3 regions of the Enterobacter sp. UPMP701 genome follow, and region 2 is predicted to be linked to each of the others. Evidence: predicted binding sites of a transcription regulator. Region 2 holds the regulator's gene; each other region holds the start of a gene.
What was found. Region 2 encodes LexA, which represses DNA repair genes until DNA is damaged. Its sites were predicted from a motif close to TNCTGTATGTACATACAGNA; they were not measured.
Positions count from the first base shown of each region.

Region 1: a site for LexA is predicted at 2,877-2,896, ahead of metR (HTH-type transcriptional regulator MetR). Genes of this name have one in related genera too.
Region 3: a site for LexA is predicted at 4,059-4,078, ahead of ACWKXT_RS00480 (DNA translocase FtsK 4TM domain-containing protein). Genes of this name have one in related genera too.

Region 1 covers NZ_JBSKJN010000014.1:28,675-34,716, forward strand. Annotated here, with positions in the region: gene ACWKXT_RS20945 (ABC transporter ATP-binding protein) at 1-517, shown strand, start outside; gene metE (5-methyltetrahydropteroyltriglutamate--homocysteine S-methyltransferase) at 550-2,811, opposite strand; gene metR (HTH-type transcriptional regulator MetR) at 2,928-3,881, shown strand; gene ACWKXT_RS20960 (carboxylate/amino acid/amine transporter) at 3,769-4,668, opposite strand; gene yigL (sugar/pyridoxal phosphate phosphatase YigL) at 4,751-5,551, opposite strand; gene pldB (lysophospholipase L2) at 5,583-6,042, opposite strand, start outside.
Region 2 covers NZ_JBSKJN010000011.1:68,988-75,029, reverse strand. Annotated here, with positions in the region: gene gntU (gluconate transporter) at 1-18, shown strand, start outside; gene plsB (glycerol-3-phosphate 1-O-acyltransferase PlsB) at 136-2,556, opposite strand; gene ACWKXT_RS19610 (diacylglycerol kinase) at 2,711-3,079, shown strand; gene lexA (transcriptional repressor LexA) at 3,188-3,796, shown strand; gene dinF (MATE family efflux transporter DinF) at 3,860-5,197, shown strand; gene ACWKXT_RS19595 (CsbD family protein) at 5,318-5,527, shown strand; gene zur (zinc uptake transcriptional repressor Zur) at 5,576-6,042, opposite strand, start outside.
Region 3 covers NZ_JBSKJN010000001.1:99,615-105,656, reverse strand. Annotated here, with positions in the region: gene lolA (outer membrane lipoprotein chaperone LolA) at 1-152, opposite strand, end outside; gene ACWKXT_RS00480 (DNA translocase FtsK 4TM domain-containing protein) at 280-3,981, opposite strand; gene lrp (leucine-responsive transcriptional regulator Lrp) at 4,117-4,611, opposite strand; gene trxB (thioredoxin-disulfide reductase) at 5,156-6,042, shown strand, end outside.

The DNA of each region.
Region 1 (6,042 bases), on a different contig from region 2:
CGTCACGCACGATCAGGTCGAAGCGATGACGCTGGCTGACCGTATCGTGGTGATGTGTAAAGGCAATATTGAGCAGACGGGTACGCCGCTTGAGTTATACAACGCCCCGGCGAACCGCTTTGTGGCTGAATTTATCGGGACGCCAAAAATCAATATGTTACCCGCCGTCTGGCAGCAGGGCGCATTGCATATCGACTCTGATACCGTTTTTCCGCTTTCGCGGCAGCCCGCAGGCATTCAGGAGGGGGAGCAGGTGTTTGTCGCAATCCGCCCTGAACACCTGCGTTATCAGCAGCCGGGGGATTTTAGTCTGGCCGGAAAAACGCGGCTATGCGAACTGCAAGGGGATTCCACTCTGGTGTGGCTGGACGTAGCAGGGCACGCCGTGTGTCTGAAATCCTTCCAGCAATTGAGTCTGCCCCCGCAACAGCGCATTACGCTCACCGTGCAGGAGGCTCATCTGCATCTCTTTGACGCGGCAGGTCAGCGGATAACATTGTCGGAAAATGCCGCCTGAGCGCAATATCAGGCGGCAAGAAACGCGCAAACTTATCCCTGTCGCAAGTTCTGCGCCGCCTTCACCATATTCGCCAGCGCCGCGCGCGTCTCCGGCCAGCCGCGGGTTTTGAGTCCGCAGTCCGGGTTCACCCACAGGCGTTCCGCCGGGATGCGCTGGGCCGCTTTTTGCAACAGCGATTCAATCCACTCCACGCTCGGGACGTTCGGAGAGTGAATGTCATACACGCCCGGCCCAATTTCGTTCGGATAGTCGAACTCTTCGAACGACTCCAGCAGCTCCATGTCTGAACGTGAGGTCTCGATGGTGATCACGTCAGCATCCAGCGCGGCAATCGAATCCATGATGTCGTTAAATTCGCAGTAACACATGTGGGTGTGGATCTGCGTGTCGTCCTTCGCCACCGCGGCGTTGATGCGGAACGCTTCCACGCCCCACTGCAGGTAGGCATCCCAGTCGCTGCGGCGCAGCGGCAACCCCTCGCGCAGCGCCGGTTCATCAATCTGGATAATACCAATGCCCGCCGCTTCCAGATCCGCCACTTCATCACGCAGCGCCAGCGCAATCTGTTTGGCAATGGTCTCGCGGGTCACGTCTTCACGCGGGAACGACCAGCAAAGAATGGTCACCGGGCCGGTCAGCATGCCTTTTACCGGCTTGTCGGTCAGGGACTGGGCATACTTCGCCCACTCAACCGTGATCGGTTCCGGACGGCTGACGTCGCCAATGACCACCGGCGGCTTCACGCAGCGGGAGCCATAGCTCTGCACCCAGCCGTTCTGAGTAAAGACAAAGCCGTCCAGGTGCTCACCAAAGTATTCCACCATGTCGTTACGCTCGGCCTCGCCGTGCACCAGCACGTCCAGCCCCAGGCGTTCCTGCTCGATAATCGCCTGCTTGATGTGTTCCGCGATACCGGTGCGGTAGTGATTCGCATCCAGATTGCCCTTTTTGAAGTCCAGCCGCAGGCCGCGGATCTCCGTCGTCTGCGGGAAAGAGCCGATCGTCGTGGTCGGCCATGCGGGCAGGTTAAAGCGGGCGCGCTGCGCTTCGGCGCGCACTTCATACGGGCTCTGGCGCTGGCTGTCCTGGTCGGTGATGGCCGCCAGACGTTTTTCTACCGCCGGGTTGTGCACGCGAGCCGAGTGCCGACGCGCCTGGATCGGGGCACTCCATTCGGTAATCGCCGCCGTGTCGCCGCTGTTCAGCGCGTCGCACAGCAGCGTCAGCTCTTCACATTTTTGCAGGGCGAAGGCAAACCAGCTTTTCACTTCAGGGTCGAGGCGGGTCTCCACGCTGAGATCGATCGGACTGTGCAGCAGCGAGCAGGAAGAGGCCACCCACAGTTCACGTTTGCCGACGATATCCTTGATTTGTGCGTATTTCTCGGTGAGATCGGCACGCCAGACGTTACGGCCGTTGACCAGTCCGGCAGAAAGCAGCCAGTCTGCAGGCAGGCGCTTGTGCAGCTCCGCCACATCATCCTTACCGTGAACCAGGTCAACGTGCAGGCCCTGAACCGGCAGCGCGGTAATGGTCTTCAGGTTCGGCGTCACGCCTTCAAAATAGGTGGTCAGCAGCAGCTTCACCTGACCGGTAAGCGCGTCATACGCCGGTTTAAAGGCATCGAGCCAAACCTGGGGCAGCTCCAGCACCAGCGCGGGTTCGTCGATTTGTACCCACTGAATGCCGCGCTTGCCCAGCTCAATCAGCACCTGTTTGTAGACCGGCAGAATATCGTTCAGCAGGCTGAGGCGGTCGAACTGCTCGCCCTTCACTTTACCCAACCACAGGTAGGTTACCGGCCCCAGCAATACGGGCTTCACCTGGTGGCCCAGCGCCAGCGCTTCGTCCACCTCATCCAGTAGCTGCGTCCAGGTCAGCGTAAACTGCTGACCTTTCACGAACTCCGGCACCATATAATGATAGTTAGTGTTAAACCACTTGGTCATTTCCGCCGCTGCCGCTGGCTCACCCGTTGGCGCACGGCCACGGCCGATGCGGAACAGGGTATCGATATCTACCGATCCATCTTTGTTCTGATGACGAGCCGGCACGTTGCCCAGCAGCAGGCTGGTCGTCAGAACATGGTCGTACCAGGCGAAATCGCCCACCGGCAGCAGGTCAATGCCCGCCTGCTTTTGCTGCTCCCAGTGACGGGCACGCAACTCGCGCCCTACCGCCAGCAGCTCTTCACGGGTGGCGTTACCCGCCCAGTAGCTTTCTTGCGCTTTTTTCAGCTCGCGACGCAGACCAACACGAGGAAAACCGAGAGTGTGAGTGCGGATTGTCATGGCATACCCCTTATAGAAATTCGTTATTTAGACGTCCAGATGTTTACACTTCTATAATTGGCAGGTACTGTATATTCCTCAAGCGCAAAATGTTCATGGCGAAGTGAAGGACTTTCATGATCGAGATTAAACACCTGAAAACGCTACAAGCGTTGCGGAACTGCGGTTCGCTCGCGGCGGCTGCGGCCACGCTGCACCAGACGCAGTCCGCCCTTTCTCACCAGTTCAGCGATCTGGAGCAACGCCTCGGCTTCCGTCTTTTTGTGCGTAAGAGCCAGCCTCTGCGCTTTACGCCGCAGGGGGAAATTCTGCTGCAGCTGGCGAATCAGGTACTGCCGCAGATCGCCAGCGCGCTGCAGTCCTGTAACGAGCCGCAGCAGACGAAACTGCGCATCGCCATTGAGTGCCACAGCTGTATTCAGTGGCTGACCCCCGCGCTTGAGAACTTTCGCCAGAAGTGGCCGCAGGTGGAGATGGACTTCAAATCCGGCGTGACCTTTGACCCGCAGCCGTCGCTGCAGCAGGGCGAGCTGGATCTGGTGATGACCTCTGACATACTGCCACGCAGCGGCCTGCACTATTCGCCGATGTTTGATTTTGAAGTGCGCCTGGTGCTGGCGCCGGATCATCCGCTGGCCGCCAAAACGCGCATCACGCCGGAAGACCTGGCGACGGAAACACTGCTGATTTACCCGGTCCAGCGCAGCCGCCTGGATATCTGGCGTCACTTCCTGCAACCAGCAGGCATTAGCCCGCAGCTGAAAAGCGTGGATAACACCCTGCTGTTGATTCAGATGGTGGCGGCCAGTATGGGTATTGCTGCGCTGCCGCACTGGGTGGTGGAAAGTTTTGAGCGCCAGGGCCTGGTCGTCACCAAAACCCTGGGGGAAGGACTGTGGAGCCGACTGTACGCTGCCGTGCGCGATGGCGAGCAGCGTCAGCCGATTACGGAAGCGTTTATTCGCTCAGCGCGGAATCACGCGTGCGACCATCTTCCGTTTGTGCGGAGCGCGGAGCGACCCAGCGGCGATGGACCCACAGTGAAGCCAGGATCACCGCTCCCCCAATAAGGAAGCTCGGCCAGTGCGGCTGTTCCTGCCAGATGGCGAGGTTCACCAGCAACCCCGCCGGTACATGCACGTTGTTCATGATCCCCAGCGTCCCGGCGTCTACCTGCGTAGCGCCGTAGTTCCACATAAAGTAGCCCAGCCCTGACGCCACCACGCCCAGCCACACCAGAACGCCCCACTGTACAGAGGTGGTCGGCAGCTTTTGCGGGTTGCCGAGCATAAACCACGCCGCCACCGCGACAATCGCGGCCCCCATGTAGAACCACGCAAACGCGTTGTGTTGCGGCATCGGGCGGGTTTCCATCAGGCGCTTGTAGCCCACCATGCCGATGGCGAAACTGATGTTGGCAAGCTGGACGAACATCAGCCCGGTCCAGAAGTGATCGCTCACCTTGTCGTAGCGAATGATCGCCGCCCCCACCACCGCCAGCGCGGCACTCAGCAGGTATCCCCAGCGCAGACGGCGCTTGCTGAGCAGGTCGTAAATCAGCGTGATGTAGAGCGGCGTCAGCACGGTGAACAGCAGAAATTCCGAGACGGACAAGTAGACGTAAGCCCGGAAGCTGAACAGATACATGATGCCGAGCTGCATCGCGCCTACCAGCATATACAGCAGGATCGTTTTCAGCGATTGCCCGCGCGCGCGCAGAAACGGCAGGAACACCAGCGCCGCCAGCCCCACGCGCATCAGCACCGAGAAGTAGCTGTCGACCGCACCGGCAAGGTATTCGCCAATCAGGCTAAAGGAGAAGGCCCACAGGATAGTGGTGATAATGAGTAGCGCCACAATGCTTGTCTCTCAGAAAGAAGGAGAGGCATTGTAGCGAACTCTTCAGTTGACAACTGAGCAATAAATAATCGAATGAAGATTATTCAAGGAACAGTTTGCGCAGATACTTCGGTACCGCGTTGTCTGCGTTGGTGCCGATCACTTCCAGCTCCGGGTGCAGATCCTTCAGGCGCTGGTGTGCGTTTTCCATGATGCAGCCTTTGCCCGCCATGGAGAGCATCTCGGCATCGTTCATGCCGTCGCCGAAGGCGATGCAGTCTTTCAACTCAAAGCCCAGACGTTTTGCTACCGCTTCCAGCGCATGACCTTTGGAGACGCCGCCCGCCATCACTTCCAGACAGGTCAGCGTGGAGAAGCTCACATTCACGCGGTCGCCCCAGCGGGCGTTAATCGCCTGCTCCAGCGGCAGCAATTCCTCATGATTGACACAGGTGAAGAACACCTTACTGATCCCTTCCGGCTCCAGCAGACCCGGCTCGTACAGTGAGTACTGGAATACGGCTTCCTTGAAGAAGCGCATCTCTTCCGGGCGGTGGCGGTTCATAAACCATTCGTCGTCGCGGTATACGTTGGTGACGATAGCCGGGTTGTTATGCACCACGCCGAAGAGATCGGCGGCAATATCGCGATCCAGGTTGTGGGTGAAGATCAGGTTGCCATCCGTGTCGTGAACGCGTGCACCGTTGGAGGTGATCATGTACGACTTGATCTCCAGATTATCGCGGATCTGCCCCACGTCCACGTGGTGGCGGCCGGTGGCGAACACAAAGTTCACGCCACGGGCAGTGAGGAGTTTTAAGGTCTCTTTCGCGTAAGGCGACAGGGTGTGGTCAGGGGAAAGCAGCGTGCCATCTAAATCAGATGCAACAACCTGGTACATAGGGATTTCAACCTCTGGTGGAAAACAATAATCAATTATGCCTGTTGAAAAATTCAACAATGGCGTTGAGCGCGACTGAGCGCATAGCGTCCTTTTCAAAAAGGATCTCATGGTACGCGCCGTTGATGACCAGCGGTTTACCCCCTTCACAAGGGTGACCGGCTGCAGCGCGCAGTTCACAATAGCGGTCATGCATGCGGTTATCCACCACACGCTCTTCCTCCGCCTGAATCAGAAGCGTCGGCGTGTCATCATCGCCTACGCCCGCCAGCACCTGCTCTCCGGCCAGAATGCCCTCCCGCACCCAGTGCCAGGTCGGGCCGCCGACGCGCAAGCGCGGTTCATCGGCATAAAAGCGCAGGTTGCGGCGATAGCGCTGCCGACTGTGGGTCAGAACGTTGATGGCGAACGGCAATGCGCGCCAGCGTCCGGTTCCGATGGCATAGCCTTCACGGATGCGCTGATGGCCCTCAGCCCAGTCGAGAAGATGG
Region 2 (6,042 bases):
TTTACGCTGCTAAGCTGATTGCGGTGATTTAACAAGACAAAAAAATAAGGCCCGGTAGCGTTAGCGCTTACCGGGCCTTTTTGTTATGCAGAACATCAGCCGGGCAAGGTGAAATCACCACCCGGCTTTTTCACATCAGTCGCCCTGCGTCGCGCTTTCAATCGTCAAACGCACATCCGACGTGATCAGCTCAGCCAGCATCTGGTAAACCTTCAGCGTCTCTTCCGGCTCGGCATCGCCCGTATCGCTGATGAAGCCTTCGTCACGCAGCGTCAGCACCAGCGAGCTGAATACCGCCTTGTCGAAGAATTCAGGGGCGTTAATGCCGTGCAGAACGGACAGGCGCTGTGCCAGCGTCCGGCTCTCTTTCTCCAGCGTGCCGCGGTTGATCGACGGGTTCGCGCTCAGCAGCCAGAACGTAATGGCGTAGCGCTGCAGCGTTTCGCGCGCACCGGCCGCCAGCAGTTGCAGGGTGCGGGAGCGTGACGGATTGATGTGCAGCTCGTCGTTCGCAACGGTGATCAGCCCCTGACGGCGCAGCTCTTCCGTCAGTTTATCCAGCTCGACTGCCAGCTCATCCTTACTCCAGCGCAGGAACAGCTCCGCTTTCAGCATCGGGTAGAGCGTCTCAACGTGGCGCAACAGCTCCAGACGTGAGATGCGGCGATGCTGGGTGATAATGGCCGCCATAAGCGACGGCAGCATCAGCATGTGGGCGATGTTGTTGCGATAGTACGTCATCAGCACGGCCTGCTCGCGCGGCAGGATGATGATGTCGCCGATCGTGTCCTTCTCGACTTCAAACTTGTTCATCTGCAACGCGTGTTCGATAAGCTCGCTGGCAGTAGCAGAAGGCGCTGTAGAATCAACCGAGTACGGCACATTGCGCATCATGTCCAGGTAGCAGTCCAGCTGCTCCGTGAGCTGTTCACGGGTCAGGGAGCGCTGACGGGAAGCCAGCAGCGCCGTACAGCACAGGTTCATGGCGTTAGCCGCACCGGCGTTGTTAATACGCACCATCAGTTCGGACGCGATGCCGTTCACCGTTGGCGTCAGCCAGGCCGGACGAACCGCTTCGATAGGGTCGATGGATTCGCGCCACTCCGGAACGTGATGGTTCAGATACGTCATCAGCGGCATTGGCTCGCCAAAGTTGACGTAGCCCTGGCCCAGGTTACGTAGCTTGCTCAGGCCGCGCAGCATCTGCGGCAGGCTCTCTTTCTCTTTGGTCGCGCCGCGCAACTCTTTCGCGTAGGTGCCCACTTCCATCACGTGCTCATAGCCTATATAGATCGGCACAAGCGTGATCGGGCGCGTACCGCCGCGCAGCATCGCCTGGATGGTCATCGACAGCGTGCCGGTCTTCGGATCGAGCAGACGACCGGTACGGGAACGACCGCCCTCCACGAAGTACTCTACGGAATAGCCGCGGCTGAACAGTTCACCCAGATACTCGCGGAACACCGTGGAGTAGAGTTTGTTGCCCTTAAAGGTACGGCGAATAAAGAACGCACCCAGACGGCGGAAAATCGGACCTGCTGGCCAGAAGTTCAGGTTAATACCGGCAGCGATATGCGGCGGTACCAGCCCCTGGTGATAAAGCACGTAGGAGAGAAGCAGGTAGTCCATGTGGCTGCGGTGGCAGGGCACATAGACAATCTCATGGCCATCGTGCGCCAGCTGACGTACACGCTCAGCGTTATGCACGTTGATACCCTGATACAGGCGGTTCCAGGTAAAGCCGAGAATACGATCGGAAAGACGAATCATCTCGTAAGAGAAGTTCGCTGCGATCTCTTCCATCAGCGCAATGGCGTTCTGCTGGGCTTTCTCATGCGAAATTTTCTTGCTGCGCGCTTCGTCTTCAACGGCGCGGGCAATCGCTTTAGAGGCCAGCAGCTTGTTGAAGAGGTCCTGACGCGCCGGGAGGCGCGGCCCTACGGCCGCCAGACGCTGACGGGCGAAGTGCATACGCGCCACGCGCGCCAGTTTTTGCGCGATGATCTTATCGGTGCCGTGCTCGTCCGCCATTCGGCGCAGCGAAACGGAAGGGGAGAAACGCACAAAGCTGTCGCGTCCCAGCCAGGAGACAGCGAAGAACTTCTGGATGCCGTTAAGCATGCGCAGCGGCGGGTTCTCTTCGCCTTTTTCGCGGCCCGGACGGCGGCCAAACATTACCGATACCGGCACCATCTGCACATCCAGGTCAGGATTGCTGCGGTGCAGGTCGAGATAGTCGTGGAACAGCTTGATGGACTCTTCTTTCGGCGTGTAATAGGTAAACACGCGCGGCCCGCCGTGAATGAACACGTAGCGCGGCAGCAAAGTACCGTCAACTTCCAGCGGTTCAAGCGGGTCGGGTAAATCATGCGCCAGACACTGGGCGCGAAGCGTCAGCAGGTCTGCCTTCGAGTTATAAGGCAAAACATACATAATAGGGCGCGACGTATCGAGCCCCAGTTCCAGCGCGGGTTCTGCTGGGATAGACTTGCTTTTTACCAGTATGCTTAATGGTAAATTAAGTAATTTGTAGTAAATTCGTGGCCAGCCGGACATAAACGATGTAAAGCCTCTGGTTAATAATGCAATTGCGGCGCAAGGATAACAGAAAGCGCGCAAAATTTCTGTTGTTACCCGTCATACTTCAGGCGGCAGCGAAACGCGCTACGCCTTCTGTTACTGACGCTCTTTTTCAAAAAAGGTTCTTTTAATGGCCAATAATACCACTGGGTTAACGCGTATCATCAAAGCTGCCGGCTATTCATGGAAAGGTTTCCGTGCCGCCTGGGTTAATGAAGCTGCTTTTCGCCAGGAAGGGGTCGCCGCTATCGTCGCGGTTATCATCGCCTGTTTCCTTGATGTAGATGCCATTACCCGCGTGCTTCTCATCGGTTCCGTACTTCTGGTGATGATAGTGGAAATTCTCAATAGCGCTATTGAGGCCGTGGTCGACCGGATCGGCTCTGATTTTCACGAGCTCTCTGGCCGCGCGAAAGATATGGGCTCCGCCGCTGTCCTGCTGGCGATTATCACCGCAGCCATTACCTGGGTCACGCTGCTTTGGTCACATTTCCGATGAGCCTCGAGGAATAATTAAGTCCCTGGTTTTTTGTGCAGTTTTTGGTTCCAAAATCGCCTTTGACTGTATATACTCACAGCATAACTGTATATACACCCAGGGGGCGGAATGAAAGCATTAACGACCAGGCAGCAAGAGGTGTTTGATCTCATTCGGGATCATATCGGCCAGACGGGTATGCCACCCACGCGTGCGGAAATCGCTCAGCGTCTGGGCTTCCGTTCTCCGAATGCTGCCGAGGAACACCTGAAAGCGCTGGCGCGTAAGGGTGTGATTGAGATTGTGTCAGGCGCGTCGCGTGGTATCCGCCTGCTGGTGGAAGAAGAGACGGGCATTCCGCTGATAGGCCGTGTTGCTGCAGGTGAACCGCTGCTGGCACAACAGCATATAGAAGGTCACTACCAGGTCGATCCTGGCATGTTCAAACCGAGTGCTGATTTCCTGCTGCGTGTCAGCGGGATGTCCATGAAAGACATCGGTATCCTGGACGGCGATCTGCTGGCCGTTCACAAAACGCAGGATGTACGTAACGGCCAGGTGGTGGTCGCGCGTATTGATGATGAAGTCACCGTTAAGCGTTTGAAAAAACAGGGTAACACTGTTCAGTTGCTGCCCGAAAACAGCGAATTCACTCCGATTGTGGTCGATCTCCGCGAACAGAGCTTCTCTATTGAAGGTCTGGCTGTTGGCGTGATTCGTAACGGTGAATGGCTGTAATCTCTTTCTGACAGGCTACAGTTCAGCTGTAGCCTGCTTCATTTACCCTTCCCGGTATTTCTCATGTCACTGCTGACGGCATCTGATAAGGCATTGTGGCGTCTTGCCCTGCCGATGATTTTTTCCAATATCACCGTGCCCTTGCTGGGGCTGGTCGACACGGCCGTTATTGGTCATCTCGATTCCCCTGTTTATCTTGGCGGCGTGGCGATTGGTGCAACCGCAACCAGCTTCCTGTTTATGCTGCTGCTCTTTTTGCGGATGAGTACCACCGGGCTCACGGCACAGGCGTATGGTGCAAAAGACCCGTTACGCCTGGCTCGCGCGCTGGTGCAGCCGTTGATTCTGGCGCTTGGCGCGGGGGCGCTGATTGTTTTACTGCGCACGCCTCTGATAGACCTTGCGCTCCATATTGTTGGCGGCAGCGAGGCTGTGCTGGAGCAGGCGCGACGCTTCCTCGAAATCCGTTGGCTCAGTGCGCCTGCCTCGCTGGCTAATCTCGTTCTGCTTGGGTGGCTACTGGGGGTGCAGTACGCCCGTGCGCCCGTGATTTTGCTGGTCGTGGGAAACCTTCTCAACATTGCGCTCGATCTCTGGCTGGTGATAGGCCTGTGTATGGACGTGCGCGGGGCGGCACTGGCGACGGCGATTGCCGAATACGGAACCTTATTCATTGGGCTGTGGATGGTCTGGCGCGTGCTGGCTCTGCGCGGGATATCCCTTGTCATGATGAAAACCGCATGGCGCGGCAATATCCGTAAACTGCTGGCGCTCAACCGTGACATCATGCTGCGCTCGCTTCTGCTACAGCTCTGTTTTGGCGCGTTGACGGTTTTTGGCGCCCGTCTTGGGCCAGAGATTGTCGCGGTGAATGCGGTCCTGATGACATTGCTGACGTTTACCGCCTACGCGCTGGACGGCTTCGCCTATGCCGTTGAGGCCCATTCAGGGCAGGCGTACGGTGCGCGTGAAAGCGGCCAGCTTCGTGAGGTATGGCGCGCGGCGTGCCGTCAGTCGGGCCTGGTCGCGCTGGCGTTCGCACTGATTTACGCCTGCTTTGGTCGCGACATTATTGCATTACTCACTTCGCTCCCGTCTTTACGCGAACTTGCGGGCCACTACATCGTCTGGCAGGTGATTTTGCCGGTGGTAGGCGTCTGGTGTTATCTGCTGGACGGCATGTTTATCGGTGCAACGCGCGGCGCGGAAATGCGCAACAGTATGGCGATCGCGGCGGCGGGGTTTGGTCTGACGCTGCTGACGCTTCCCTGGCTGGGTAATCACGGTTTGTGGCTGGCGCTTGCGGTATTCCTCTCCCTGCGCGGCCTGTCGCTTGCCTTTATCTGGCATCGTCACTGGCAAAATAATACCTGGCTTCCATCCCGTTACGATATATCGTGACGGTTAAAGATTCCGAATATGAAATCAACTGCCGAATCCTTAACTACAATAATTATTACGTCCAGCAGAAAAGAACGTAACGGACGTTACGACCCGACGCTTAACTAAGAGGACACGATGATGAATAAAGACGAAATCGGCGGCAACTGGAAGCAGTTCAAAGGTAAAGCGAAAGAACAGTGGGGTAAGCTGACTGATGACGATATGACCGTCATTGAAGGTAAACGCGATCAGCTTGTCGGTAAAATTCAGGAACGTTACGGCTACGCGAAAGATCAGGCGGAAAACGAAGTCAAAGACTGGGAAACCCGCAACGACTACCGCTGGTAACGCTGAATCACCCACACAGGCGGCTTAAAGCCGCCTTTTCTTTTGCCCTTAACGCGGCTTTTTCTTCACCAGAATTGAGTGGTCGTGCTGACACGCATCCTGATGCCGACAGGCTTCCACCTCAACGCATGCTGAACACAACCCGTGTGCTTCAATCACGTTATGACGCAGGGCAAAACCCATTTTTGCCGCCAGCGTATGCATAATATCCTCTACGCCTTCCGCTCCCTCTTCTTTAACCACGCCGCAACGATCGCAGATAAACATGGCCGATGTATGCGTTGGCTGATCGAAAAGGTGGCACAGCACATAGCTGTTTGTGGATTCGACTTTATGCACAAACCCTTGTTCCAGCAGGAAATCCAGCGCGCGATATACCGTCGGCGGTTTAGCCTGCGGCTCGCTTTCGCGGAGCAGGTCGAGCAGGTCATATGCGCTGATGGCACCCTGCTGCAGGCTCATCAGACGCAGGACTTCAAGGCGCTGCGGAGTCAGGCGCACATTGCGTTGCGCGC
Region 3 (6,042 bases), on a different contig from region 2:
TTACCGCTACCGTCAGTCACTTTTTGCGTGAAGCTGGCGTGGAAGCTGCTTACTTTATCCAGTCGGCTTTTAAGGTCGCTGGCTGCATCAGCCCAGACGCTGCTCGCAACAAAACTGGTGAGTAATGCACAGGCGATGGCGATTTTTTTCATTGTTATTCCTTAAAATACGTCTTCCCGAAATGGGGTTTCCGTTTCTATTCTGGACCTGCCCGAAGGCAGGCGACAGAAGAATATGCTTAATTTTTGCTGCTTTACCCTTCTTTGCAATCGCTGAAGGTTAATCAAACGGCGGCGGTGCCAGCACCTCACGGTTACCGTTGTGCCCCTGCTCGCTCACAATGCCCTGCGCTTCCATCTGCTCGATAATACGCGCCGCGCGGTTGTAGCCGATGCGGAACTGACGCTGCACGCCAGAGATGGATGCCTTACGTTTTTCAGTAACGAAATTAACCGCCTGATCGAATAATGGATCCAGCTCTTCGCCGCCGTCAAAGCCACCGCCGCCACCTTCGCTTTCGCTGTCGGAAGTAATGCCATCAACGTATTGCGGACGTCCACGCGCTTTCCAGTCCTGTACCACCGCGTGCACTTCCTGGTCGCGAACAAACGCACCGTGGACACGCACCGGAGAGGTGGAGTTCGGGCCGGAATAGAGCATATCCCCCATCCCCAGCAGCGACTCAGCACCGCCCTGATCCAGAATGGTACGCGAGTCGATTTTACTCGAAACGGTAAACGCAATTCGGGTTGGAATGTTCGCCTTAATCAGACCGGTGATAACGTCCACAGACGGACGCTGCGTTGCCAGCACAAGGTGGATACCCGCCGCACGCGCTTTCTGTGCCAGACGCGCGATCAGTTCTTCCACTTTCTTACCGACGGTCATCATCAGGTCGGCAAATTCATCCACCAGCACAACGATATAAGGCAGTTTTTCCAGCACCGGATGCTGGGCATCCATGCTGTCACCCGGCTTCCAGTACGGATCCGGGATCGGACGGCCCATGCGCGCCGCCTCTGCGATTTTTTCGTTGTAACCGGCCAGGTTACGCACACCCAGCGCCGACATCAGCTTGTAGCGGCGTTCCATCTCGTTGACGCTCCAGCGCAATGCGTTGGCGGCGTCCTTCATGTCGGTAACCACTTCCGTCAGCAGATGCGGAATGCCTTCATAGACCGACAGTTCGAGCATTTTCGGGTCGATCATGATGAAACGCACATCTTCCGGCTGCGCTTTATAGAGCATGCTGAGGATCATGGCGTTCACACCGACGGACTTACCGGAACCGGTGGTACCCGCGACCAGCAGGTGAGGCATTTTTGCGAGGTCTGCCACCACCGGATCGCCCGCGATATCTTTACCCAGCACCACAGTCAGCGGGGATGGGTTATCGCGGAACTTGGTGTTATCCAGAACTTCACGCAGGTAGACGGTCTGGCGTTTCTTGTTCGGCAGCTCAAGACCAACGTAAGGTTTGCCCGGTATCACTTCCACCACGCGCACCGCAACGGTCGACAGAGAACGCGCCAGGTCGCGGGAGAGGTTGGAAATACGCGCGGCTTTTACGCCAGGCGCCAGGTTCAGTTCGAAACGGGTGATCACAGGACCCGGTGAGTAGTTCACCACGTCCGCCTTGATACGGAAGTCAGCCAGACGAGCCTCAACCAGACGGGCCATCTGCTCCAGCGCAAACGTATCAACCGGCTCAACTTCAACCGGTGGCGGCGTCAGCAGATCCAGCGACGGCAGCGGCGTGCTCGGACGTTGCAGCGGACGGCTGTCACCGTTACGCATCAGCAGCGGGTGAATCAGGCTCTCCTGCGGCTGTGGCGCTGGCTGCTGGAACTGCGGCGGCTGTTGTTGTGGCTGCTGCGGCTGCGCATACGGCTGCGGAACAGGTTGCTGCGGCTGCGCGTATGTCTGCGCCTGCGGCGCTGGCTGCTGGCGCACAGGTTCTGCTTCAGGCATCACGCTCGGGGTGAATAAAGGCTCGCTCGGGCCATCATCCACCAGATCTTTCATTGGCGAGAACTCGAAATCCGACAATGAGAACGGGTTCGCGCCAGCAGGCTGTTCACCTGAGTAACGCTGCTGCTGGGTTGCCGCAAACTGACGCGCTAATTCGGCTTCAGCCGCATCATCTTCGTCTTCCAGCATCGGTTCATCGTGCTGATAGTCTTCCCCATAGCGCTGATTCTGCTGTGCAGCGAACTGGCGCGCCAGCTCGTCCTGCTGCATCTCGTCAGCATCATCCTCATAGTCCGTCTCACGCGCTTTTTCTTCGGCCATCCGCTGAGAAGGCAACTTAATCCCATAAGAGGCAAGCTCACGACGCGTTGGAACGCGAACGCGGTTAGGGCGAGGCAGTTGCGGACCAATCCCCTCTTTTACCTGAGGACGCGGCGCGCCGCCCGTTGCCAGGCTAAATACCGGTGCCGCTGCGGCAGCGGCAGCGGTAGCCTGCTTCACGCTATCCGCTACGGGTGCAACAGCAGGCGTCGGGTCGACTGGTGGAACCGAAACCGACGGGGCTTTTGGCGCAGGTTCCTGCACCGGTTCAGGCACAGGCTGATACCAGGCCGCCAGCTGCTCGCGTTCACGGGCACGACGCTCTTCAACTTCTTCAAAGTAGTACATTGGCGGACGAGAGGGTTTCACCTCTTCGACTGCCTCCGGTTCAGGCTGCGGCTCAACATAAGGCTGCACAGGCTCGACCGGTTCAGGCACATATTCCTGATACGGCTGGGACACCGGCGGCTCATACTGCTGCGGTTCATACTCAGCCTGAGGCGGCTGATAAGGCTGCTGCCACTGCGCCTGCTGCACGGGTATATAGCTTTCAGGTTCAGGCGCAATAACCGGCTCCGGCGTGTGCACACCCGGTGCGGTCTGCCACGCAACCTGAGGCTGCTGAATAACGGATTCTGGCGGCGAAACCGCCTCAGATGGCATCACGGCGTCAACTGGCGCGGCATACGCCTGCGCTGCGGTCGTTGCGGCTGCGGCAGCGGCAGCGGCAACCGGCGCGGTAACGGTATGACCATTAAGCAGCGGATCGTATTCATCGAAATCTCCCGGCATCGCGCGGTTGCCGGAGAAAAGCACATCGTCAGGATCGACGGCGGCACCCGCCGCACGGTATTCAACCTGCCCGTCTTCATCCATACGTTTACCGGAGAAGAGCGCCGCATCGGTTTTACGCCCTAGCGGGTTGGCAAATTTTTCAGCGACGCGCTGGCGACGCGCCAGGGCACCGCGCAGAATACGGGCACGACGAGATTCACGACGCTGCACCGGGGCATCGTCTTCCTCTTCGTACTCATCTTCATATTCTTCTTCATCAACCCACGTGTCATCGCGGCGGGTACGGTTGCTGGCGAAGGTGAGGATGGTGAGAATAAAGCTGCCGATCTTCTCGGCAATGCTCACCCATGACCAGCCGGTAAACAGCGTCAGCCCGGCCGCCCAGATACACAGCAGCGCCAGCGTGCCGCCGCTGCTATGCAGCATCGGCTGTAGCGCAGAGCTCAGCAGGCTGCCGATGACCCCGCCAGAGGCAAAGTACCAGATATCATCGGCGTTAATCGCCGCCAGCCCGCAGGAGGTGAGGATCAGTGCCAGCGCGCCAATCAGGCGCAGGGATACGGCAAAATAGTCGATGTAATCATCGTTCTGACGATGACGCCATGCAAACCAGCATCCGCCAATGATAATGACGGGAATGGTATAGGCCATCACACCGAAAATGAAAAAGAGCGTGTCCGCAAGCCAGGCGCCGGGTACGCCGCCTAAATTATGTATAGGCTCATGCCACGCGGTTTGCGACCAGCTGGGATCGGAGGGGTTAAAACTGAGTAAGGCTGCCATCAGCCAGACGGCGAAAAGGGCAATAACAATCAGCAAAGCCTCGAGGAGACGACGTCCGCTGCTTAGCTTCGATAATGTGACTTCTTTGTCTTCAGTGTATTCCTGGCTCAAGAAAGGCTCTCCAGGTATCAGGCATATCCTGCCTGTTTGCTAAAACGGACAACAGCGCCGGGGCTCCCCGGCACTGTTGCTGTATGGATTAACAGGAGTGTAATCAAACTACGCTGATTTTGCACCTGTTCCGTGTTAGCGCGTCTTAATAACCAGACGATTGCTCTGTTTGACCTCTTCCATCACCACATAGGTACGGGTGTCGTTCACGCCTGGCAGACGCAGCAGGGTTTCCCCCAGCAGCTTACGGTAGGCGGACATATCAGGCACACGGGTTTTCAACAGGTAGTCAAAATCACCGGAAACCAGATGACACTCTTGAATTTCTTCAAGTTTTTGTACAGCGGCGTTAAATTGCTCAAACACATCCGGCGCACCACGATTCAGAGTAATCTCAACAAATACCAGAAGTGAGGCATCCAGATAATGCGGGTTCAGCAGAGCCGTATAGCCCTGAATAAAACCCTGTCTTTCCAGTCGGCGCACACGCTCAAGGCACGGCGTCGGGGAAAGTCCCACACGTTTTGAAAGCTCGACGTTGGAAATACGCCCATCCTTTTGCAATTCATTAAGAATGTTACGATCGATACGGTCGAGATCTTTGCCAGGGCGCTTCTTGCTATCTACCATTATTATTGTCTCTCTGTATTCCTTCCCTACTCCTGCCTGGACCCTGTGCACATCACTGTTCAGAGCCTGTACCCGTTAGTCATCACATCGCCTGGTTATGTATTAGACGCGATGCGGATTCGGGTTCTGTTGGTAAGAAGACCGCTGCCCGAAGGCTGTCACCGACATCACGTATGGCGTCTGTCCACGCCATGCGTAGATTTCACTGACACGGTAAAAATGGCATTTACGTGCATGCCTATGCGGCATACGGTTAACGCGGTTTTTTTTCTTCCTTGAATGTTTTCGCAAATGCGCAGGGGATTGTCAAAGCAAAACATCGTTTTTTAGTACAAGATGCCGGATATTCATTTCGGAGGGGTATTAATCCTCATTTTGCTGCCTTATAAACGAGCGGTTTTCAGTAGCAGGCATGATGTAATCTTGTCAGATCCATCGGGCGCAGCTATTGCATATATCGAAAGCAAAATCCCAGTGCTCTTTTTTTACGGCAACAAATTCCCTACAATCCAGCCCATTGCCTGCCAACAACAATGGGGATCTCATGGGCACGACCAAACACAGTAAGTTGCTAATCCTTGGTTCCGGACCTGCGGGATATACCGCGGCGGTCTATGCTGCACGCGCTAACCTGCAGCCGGTTCTGATCACCGGGATGGAAAAAGGCGGTCAGTTGACCACCACCACCGAAGTGGAAAACTGGCCGGGTGATCCGAACGACCTGACCGGGCCGCTGCTGATGGAACGCATGCACGAGCATGCCACCAAATTCGAAACCGAAATTCTCTTCGACCACATTAATAAGGTCGACCTGCAGAACCGTCCGTTCCGTCTGACGGGTGACAGCGGCGAATACACCTGCGACGCGCTGATCATCGCCACTGGCGCCTCAGCCCGCTACCTCGGCCTGCCATCCGAAGAAGCGTTTAAAGGCCGCGGCGTCTCTGCCTGCGCCACCTGTGACGGTTTCTTCTATCGTAACCAGAAAGTTGCGGTTATCGGCGGCGGCAACACCGCAGTGGAAGAAGCGCTCTACCTGGCGAACATCGCCTCTGAGGTGCATCTGATCCACCGTCGCGACACCTTCCGCGCGGAGAAAATCCTGATCAAACGTCTGATGGATAAAGTGGCGAGCGGCAACATCGTGCTACATACCAACCGCACGCTGGAAGAAGTCACCGGCGATCAGATGGGCGTTGCGGGTCTGCGTATCCGCGATACCCAGAACACCGATAACGTCGAAACGCTGGAAGTGGCAGGCCTGTTTGTGGCTATCGGCCACAGCCCTAACACCGCGATTTTCGAAGGTCAGCTGGAGCTGGAGAACGGCTATATCAAAGTGCAGTCCGGCATCCACGGTAACGCGACTCAAACCAGCATCCCGGGCGTGTTTGCAGCTGGCGACGTGATGGACCACATTTACCGTCAGGC